One region of the Mycobacterium sp. D16R24 genome, then DNA from elsewhere that is predicted to be linked to it. Evidence: riboswitches for the same ligand, from Rfam matches in the RefSeq annotation. Region 1 holds a riboswitch; the other holds the start of a gene.

The links. A riboswitch is a leader RNA that binds a small molecule or an ion and turns the genes downstream of it on or off. The one in region 1 is predicted to bind S-adenosylmethionine.
Region 2: it holds a riboswitch for S-adenosylmethionine, as region 1 does, so the genes downstream of both, B4383_RS03755 (bifunctional o-acetylhomoserine/o-acetylserine sulfhydrylase) here and B4383_RS19045 (aminotransferase class V-fold PLP-dependent enzyme) in region 1, are expected to answer to the same signal.

The regions. Positions count from the first base shown of each region.
Region 1 covers NZ_MAEV01000022.1:36,465-40,770, forward strand. The annotation lists gene B4383_RS19035 (Pls/PosA family non-ribosomal peptide synthetase) at 1-668, opposite strand, end outside; gene B4383_RS19040 (TerC family protein) at 1,050-2,021, opposite strand; SAM riboswitch class IV at 2,277-2,421, shown strand; gene B4383_RS19045 (aminotransferase class V-fold PLP-dependent enzyme) at 2,454-3,749, shown strand; gene B4383_RS19050 (NAD(P)/FAD-dependent oxidoreductase) at 3,832-4,306, shown strand, end outside.
Region 2 covers NZ_MAEV01000004.1:264,825-269,130, forward strand. The annotation lists gene B4383_RS03745 (class I SAM-dependent methyltransferase) at 1-31, opposite strand, end outside; gene B4383_RS03750 (homoserine O-acetyltransferase) at 51-1,172, opposite strand; gene B4383_RS03755 (bifunctional o-acetylhomoserine/o-acetylserine sulfhydrylase) at 1,235-2,563, opposite strand; SAM riboswitch class IV at 2,704-2,840, opposite strand; gene B4383_RS03760 (NADP-dependent isocitrate dehydrogenase) at 3,055-4,306, shown strand, end outside.

The sequences.
Region 1 (4,306 bases):
ACGGATAGTCCGGCGAGCACTCGGTCATCGGGACCAATTGGGTTGTCCTGCAAGAACATTTGCGCTTCGGCGTCGACAAAGGCGGCTGCGTTGCGATGCGTCACCGCTACGCCTTTGGGGGTGCCGGTGGAACCCGAGGTGAAGATGATCCAGGCGTCGTCGCGCGGCGTCGGTTTGGTGGCGCGCCAGCCTCGTGACGAACCGGGTCCACGAACCAGACCGTCCGGGGTGATCACGGCGGCGACCTGTGCCTCGCCGAACACCAGCGCCGCGCGTTCTTCGGGATCGTCGGCGTCGACGGGAACGTATGCGGCTCCCGCGGCCAGTGTCGCCAGGATCGCCACATAGAGCGAGTAGCTGCCCGAGGGCATCCGGATCCCGACGCGATCACCGCGCCCGATTCCCCGAGTGCCGAGCCATTCGACACTTGCCTCGACGTCAACGATGAGCTCGGAGTACGTCAGCTGGATGGTGCCGTCATCGATGGCGGGCGCGTCGGGGTGCTCCGCGGCGGTGGAGTAGAGGATGTCGATCAGGGTCCGGGCCGGAGGGGCTGACCTGCCGAGCAGGTACTGCGGAGGCACCGGGTGGGCCGGGGTTTCATGTGCGACGGCCTCGGAGGACTCTTCGTGCGCGCGGTTGGTGGGTGACTCGTCGGGGCCGGTCACGCTGCTCCTCGTTAGTTTCCGCGTCGGTTTCTGTGGGCCTGGAGGGGTACCGTAGCGAGCCTATCGGTCCGGGTGCGGCTAGGCTCGTCGCCGCGCGGAAGTGGTCCGTCGGGCACGGTGATCCCGTGGCCCCTAAGTTTGCCACGGTGGTCCACCGGCCGATCTGTCCGGTACCGGAGCAGGAGAATCCCCATCCGATCCGACGCGCTGCGGTATCTGTACACCTAGCCGGCCGACCTGCGGATCGAGATTCTTGTTGTGGCGGCCAAGGGCGCGCGCACCCGTGCCGAGACCATCACCAAGAACGGCGGTAGCTACGACACGTGGACCGTCGGCAGGGACATCACCGTGGTGATCTCGATGACCTTCGGCGTGGAACACCTAGCCCTCTTTGGCAGTGCGCCGGGTCTTGTACAGGCTGGCGACGGTGGTGATGAGCAGGGTCACGATGATCACCGCAAGGCTGGCCAATGTGGGGATCTCGGGTACATGGACCGGCTCGCCGCCGTTGATGAACGGCAGTTCGTTCTCGTGCAATGCGTGCAGGATCAGCTTGACGCCGATGAAGAACAAGATGAACGCCAGCCCCTGCGACAGGTACACCAGGCGCTTGAGCATGTCGCCGAGCAGGAAGTACAGCTGGCGCAGACCCATGAGGGCGAACACGTTGGCGGTGAACACCAAGTAGGGCTCCTTGGTGAGCCCGTAGATCGCGGGGATCGAGTCGAGCGCGAAGAGAAGATCGGTGGTGCCCAGCGCGACGATCACCAGGAACATCGGCGTCATCAGTCGTGTGCCGTTTTCCCGGACCCACAGCCGCAGGCCGTCCCACTTATCGGTGGTCCGCAGGTGCTTGCGGGCGAACTGCACCACGGCGTTGTCGGCGTCGTCATCATGCTCGGTGTCGCGTGCCAGGTTGACGGCGGTGTACACCAGGAACGCGCCGAACAGATAGAAGATCCAGGAGAACTGGTTGATGGCCACCGCGCCGAGGGCGATGAAGATGCCGCGGAAAATCAGCGCCAGGATGATGCCGATCAACAGGGCCTCTTGCTGATAGATCCGGGGCACCTTGAAGCTGGCCATGATGATCAGGAAGATGAACAGGTTGTCCACCGAGAGGCTGTACTCGGTGAGCCAGCCCGCGAAGAACTCCAGTCCGAACTGGCTGCCGTGGAAGAACCACACCCACAAGCCGAATGCCACCGCGAGCCCTATGTAGATGCTGAGGGCGGTGGCGGTTTCGCGGACGGTGGGTTCATGGGGCCGCCTGCCGATCACCACGACGTCGATCAGCAAGATCGCGACCGTGACGGCCAGCGTGATGATCCATTCGAGCTGCGATACCTGCATGAAATAACCTCCGGTCGCCAAAACGCCGGAGGTCTCTTCCGCCGGCGGGTGACCGGCCTGCGGCACCGACCGGTCCGACAATGGCCGATGTGATGACGACACCGCAGCGAAGGAATACTCCCCTCCGCGCGCCAGTCTGCCCTATGGCGCGGGGATCGGAAAATCGGGCCGGATTCACGAGCCGACACGGCGGATTTGAAATCACCCTGCGCAATGCGCTTGACGGTGGCTGCGGCCGCGCGCAGACTGCGCACAGGTCATGAGTACCAGCGATAAGCCCTGGCTAGCTGGTCGGCAACCCTCCTCCATGCCGTTTGTCTTCGCGCAAGCGGCTCATCCACGGCGGGGTGCTCCAGGTGACGACCTGGCCGCGCTCAACCGGGCGTGGCAAGCGTGGACTCGCCGGGCGGGTCCGGTGAGATGGGATGTCACATGCCAGTGTCCAAACAATCTGGGTCCGAGCAACCGGCCGCGCGTGTGGTGGGAGCCGACACCAAAGTTCCTCTGGCCCTAGGTGGCTGGATCAGATACGCCAATTTTGACTACGCGGCCAGCGCGCCCGCGCTCTGTGCTGTCGCGGATCGCGTCACCGAGCTGCTGCCGTATTACGCCAGTGTGCATCGTGGCGCCGGATACGCCTCCCGTGTGTGCACGGCGCTCTACGAGCGCGCCCGTGAGATGGTGGGACGCTTCGTCGGGGCCGCCGCCGACCACCATGTGATCTTTACCCGTAACACCACCGACTCGTTGAATCTGCTCGCCTCGGCGGTGCCGGGTGAGGTGGTGGTGCTCGATATCGAGCACCACGCAAACCTGTTGACCTGGCAGCGATATGCGGCCCGGGTGGTAGGGCATCGAGCCACCGTTGCGGACACCGTCACCGCGCTGGCTGACGAGCTCGCCCGCCGGCCCGCCGCACTGCTGGCCGTCACCGGGGCTTCGAATGTCACCGGCGAGGTGCTGCCGTTGGCCGAACTCGCGTCCGTCGCGCACCGGTACGGAGCGAGGATCGCAGTAGACGGCGCACAGTTGGTTCCGCACCGCCGAATCGATTTGGTGACAACTGGAATCGACTATCTCGCGTTCTCCGGGCACAAGCTGTATGCGCCATTTGGTGCTGGAGTCCTTGTGGGGCAAAGCGACTGGCTCGACGCCGCGAGGCCGTATCTCGCGGGTGGTGGGGCGGTGCGCAATGTTGGTATCGACGGGGCCGAGTGGCTCGCGGGACCGCAGCGCCATGAGGCGGGCACGCCCAATGTGGTTGGCGTCGCCGCCGTGGCGGCTGCGTGTGAGGCATTGTCCGCGCTGGGGGAGGTAGGCCACGTACAGGATGCGCTCACCGCCCAACTTCGGGACGGGCTCGCCGCGATCGAAGGTGTTGACACCCTGCGTATTTGGAACGGTGGTCGGGATGTGCTGGGCATTGTGTCCTTCACTGTCACCGGATACGCGCCGTCGGTCGCCGCGGCCTATCTGTCGGCCGAGCACGGAATTGGGCTGCGTGACGGCAGATTCTGTGCGCACCCGCTGCTGGAGAGGTTGGGATACCCAGGGGGTGCGCTGCGCGCAAGTATCGGGCTGGGAACCACCGCGAGTGACATCGCGCGCCTCGTCGACGCGATCGGTGAGCTCGTCCGTCACGGGCCGGCGCTGATCTATACCGAGCGCGACGGGCAGGTCGGGCCGGTTGATGACAGGCGGCCACTCCCGGATTTCCTGGTGGCGTAGGCGCCAACACAGTATCCGTAACTCGCAATACGTGATACTTTCAGTTCGACACATCACAGGGTCTGACTGACAAGGACGTCGAATGACTAGTACACGTGTGCGGGGTAGCGAAGTCAACGGTGGGGAACGGGCAGTTCCCGACCATGAGGTCGTGATCATCGGGGCAGGCTTCGGCGGCATCGGAGCGGGTGTTGAGCTGACCAAAAGGGGAGTCCACGACTTCGTGATCTTGGAGAAGTGGGGTGCTGCCGGAGGCACCTGGCACGCCAACAAGTACCCGGGCGTGGCTGTCGACATCCCAACCTTTATCTACAGCTTCTCCTACGACCAGAAGACCACCTGGTCAAAGTTCTTCACCCCCGGTGACGAGCTTGAGGGGTACGCAAACGAACTCGTGGACAAGCATGAACTGCGCCGCAAGATCCGGTTCAACACGCGTGTAGTGCGTCAGGAATTTGATGAGGCGCGCAACATGTGGGCTCTTACTCTGGACGATGACAGTGTCATCACTGCCCGGCACGTGATCGCCGCGACGGGGGGCCTCGAGCAACCCAAGC
Region 2 (4,306 bases), on a different contig from region 1:
ACAGCGATGGCTCTGCGTGTGCGTCCGGCATTCGCGCTCCTCGGGTTCCGTTACGAAGCCTGTGTTGACTTGGACAGGGCGAGTGTTTCCCGCACCAGCTCGCTCACCGCGTCGAACTCGATGAGGAACGCGTCGTGGCCGTGCACCGATTCCACCACCCGCAAGCCGGTACAACCGGGCAGCAGGTCCGCTAATTCCGCCTGCAGCCGTAGCGGGTACAGCCGGTCGGACGTGATGCCGCCGACGACGACGGGGACAGGGCAGCCGCGCAGCGCCTTCTCCACGCCGCCACGGCTCCGCCCGACGTCGTGCCGGTTGAGTGCCTCGGTCAAGATGACGTAGCTGCCGGCGTCGAAGCGCCGAACGAACTTGTCGCCCTGATGTTCGAGGTAGCTCTGCACCGCGTATCGGCCACCGGCCCACGGATCCTCGGGCCCGTCCGGGCCGACCTGGGGATCGTTGCCAAACCTGGTGTCCAGCTCGACCTCGCCGCGATAGGTCAGATGTGCGATGCGCCGGGCGAGGTTCAGTCCCTTTTCGGGGGCGCGTCCGCTGCCGTGGTAGTCGCCACCCATCCAGTCCGGATCGGACTGGATGGCGGCGATCTGCGTGTTCTGGGTGCCGATCTGATCGCCGGTGGCACGGGCGCCGACTGCCAGCACCAGCGCCGCACGCACCGAATCCGGTTGCATGACAGCCCATTCCAGTGCGCGCGCGCCACCCATCGATCCGCCGACGACGGCGGCGATCTCGGTGATCCCGAATTGTGCGAGTGCGGCGATGTCGGCATTCACCTGATCGCGCACCGACACCTCGGGGAACCGCGAGCCCCAGGGCTTTCCGTCCTCGGCAAGGGAAGTCGGGCCGGTTGTGCCACGGCAGCCGCCCAGCACGTTGGTGGCGACCGCACACCACTGGTCGGTGTCGATCGCTGCACCCGGGCCGATGATTCCTTCCCACCAGCCGCCGGTGATGTGGTCGGGACCGGCGGTTCCGACCACATGTGAGTCGGCGGTGAGCGCATGGCAGACGAAGACGACGTTATCGCGGCGCGGCGAGAGCTCTCCCCAGCTCTGTACCGCCACGGTCACGTCGTCGATGACAGCGCCACTTTCCAGCGTGATCGAACCTATTGGTACATAGGCGATCTCATCGCCCTGGGGCAGGGCGATGCATGACGCGGGAAGCTGCTGGTCGGCGGATGAGCCGCTTGCGCGAAGATCGTCGGTCAAGGTCACGATGATGCCACCGCCGCGGCCTGTTCGAGTCGCCGCACCGCGGCGAATCCGCTGTCCAGATCGGCCAGGATGTCGTCGATGCCCTCGATGCCGACCGCCAAGCGGACCAGTCCCGGCGTAACACCGGAGGCCACCTGTTCGGCGGGTGCGAGCTGCGCGTGCGTCGTCGTCGCGGGGTGGATCACGAGCGATCGCACGTCACCGATGTTGGCGACCTGGCTGTGCAAGGTCAGCGAATCGATGAAGGTGGTGGCCGCCTCAGCGCCGCCGTCCAGCTCGAAGGCGAGTACGGCGCCGGCACCCTTGGGGGCCAGCTCTTTCGCGCGTTCGTGCCAGGGGGAGGTGGGCAGCCCGGCGTAGTTGACGTGGGTGACCCCCGGCTGGGCGACGAGGTAATTAGCGACGCGTTCCGCATTTTCTACATGGCGCTGCACGCGCAGGCTCAACGTCTCCAGGCCCTGGGCGATGAGGAACGCGTTGAACGGCGAGATGGCGGGGCCGAGGTCGCGCAGTAGCTGCACGCGGGCCTTGAGTGCGTAAGCCGGTGCGCCCAGGTCGGCGAAGACCACGCCGTGGTAGCTCGGGTCTGGCGTGGTGAATCCGGGGTGGCGGCCCTGTGTCCAATCGAAGGTGCCGCCGTCGATGATCACCCCGCCGATCGCATTACCGTGTCCACCAAGGTATTTGGTGGCCGAGTGCACCACGATGTCGGCGCCGTGCGTCAGCGGCTGAATCAAATACGGCGTGGCGACGGTGTTATCGACGATGAGGGGGACGCCTGCCGCGTGCGCGATCTCCGAAATGCCGGGAATATCGAGAATGTCGTTCTGCGGGTTGGAGATCGACTCGGCGAAGAGTGCCTTGGTCTGCGGGGTGATGGCCCGGCGCCAGGACTCCAGATCGTCGGGATCCTCGACGAAGGTGGTCGTGACGCCCAGACGCGGCAACGTGTAGTGCAGCAGGTTGTAGGTGCCGCCGTACAGGCGCGGGCTGGACACGATGTTGTCGCCGGCCTGCGCGATGTTGAGGATGGCCAAGGTTGCGGCTGCCTGTCCGGACGCCAGCAGCAGCGCCGCCACACCGCCCTCGAGGGCGGCGATGCGCTGCTCCACGACGTCTTGGGTCGGGTTGCCGATGCGCGTGTAAATGTTGCCCTCTTCGGACAGGCCGAACAGCGCCGCCGCGTGTGCGGTGTCGTTGAAGACGTACGACGTGGTCTGGTAGATCGGCAGAGCCCGGGCGTTGGTTGCCGCATCGGGGGACTGGCCCGCGTGGATCTGCTTGGTCTCAAACGCCCACTGGGCGGTGGGATCGATATCGGTCATGGAAACCTCCTGGTGGTCGGTGCGGGGCTGGCGGTTTAGAGCATGCGACAGCGACAACAACGACAACAGGTATGCAGGGATTCACCCCCGGGGGACAAATACTTCATCGGGCCAACCTGTCTTCTCGGGGCCCGCCATCGGACCCGCGCTTGCCGTGTGGCCGACTGTCCTTTCATAACCCAGTCGGCTACTCAACCTGGTCATCACCCGGGGCACCCCACCGCGGTTGGAGGGTTGCCGACCAGCGAGCCGGGGCTTGACGCTGGTGCTCATGACCAGTGAGAAGCCTATCGCAATTCACCGAATGGTTGCCACCAGGTATGCCAGGCGCCACTCGACGGTGCTGGGGAAGCCGCGATGGGAGCGCAATCACAGGCCGTCCGCCCGCCTAGGCTCGGAGACGACGTGATACTGAATAGGACGAGCCTGGCGACCCACCGGTCGCCAGATCTACCTCAGATTCTGACCGACCAACGACGCCGGGAGTGACCATGAGTGCGCAGCAGCCAACCATCATCTACACGCTGACAGACGAGGCGCCGCTACTCGCGACGTACTCCTTCTTGCCGATCATCCGGGCCTTCGCCGGGCCGGCAGGTATCGACGTCCAAACCACCGATATTTCCGTTGCCGCGCGCATCCTCTCCGAGTTCTCCGACTACCTTCCCGAAGACCAGCGGGTTCCGGACAACCTGGCCGAGCTGGGCCGCCTGACGCAGTTGCCGGAGACGAACATCATCAAGCTGCCGAACGTCAGCGCGTCGGTGCCGCAGCTGCTGGCCGCCATCAAGGAACTGCAGGGCAAGGGCTACAAGCTGCCCGACTACCCAGAAGACCCGCAGAACGACGAAGAGAAGGACATCTTGGCGCGGTACACCAAGTGTCTCGGCAGTGCCGTGAACCCCGTTCTGCGCGAAGGCAACTCGGACCGTCGTGCGCCGCGTGCGGTGAAGGAGTACGCGCGCAAGCACCCGCACAGCATGGGCGAGTGGTCGCAGGCGTCGCGCACCCACGTCGCGACCATGAAGGAAGGCGACTTCTACCACGGTGAGAAGTCGTTGACGCTGGATCGCGCCCGCAAGGTGAAGATGGTGCTCACGACGGCGACGGGCGAGGCCACAGTGCTCAAGGCCGAGGTGAAGCTGGGCGAGGGCGACATCATCGACAGCATGTTCATGAGCAAGAAGGCGCTCTGCGCCTTCTATGAAGAGCAGATCGAGGATGCGTACAAGACCGGCGTGATGCTCTCTCTGCACGTCAAGGCCACCATGATGCGGGTCAGTCACCCCATCGTTTTCGGACACGCGGTGAAGATCTTCTACAAGGATGCCTTCGCCAAGCACCAGGCGCTGTTCGACGAGCTGGGCGTGAACGTCAACAACGGCATGTCCGACCTTTACAGCAAGATCGAGGCGCTGCCCGCCTCGCAGCATGAGGAGATCATCCGCGACCTGCATGCCTGCCACGAGCACCGCCCCGAACTGGCCATGGTGGATTCGGCCAAGGGCATCTCGAACTTCCACTCGCCCAGCGACGTGATCGTGGACGCTTCCATGCCCGCCATGATCCGGGCCGGCGGAAAGATGTACGGCGCGGACGGCAAGCTCAAGGACACCAAGGCCGTCAACCCCGAGTCGACCTTCTCGCGGATTTACCAGGAGATGATCAACTTCTGCAAGACCCACGGCCAGTTCGACCCGACCACCATGGGCACCGTGCCCAATGTCGGTCTCATGGCACAGA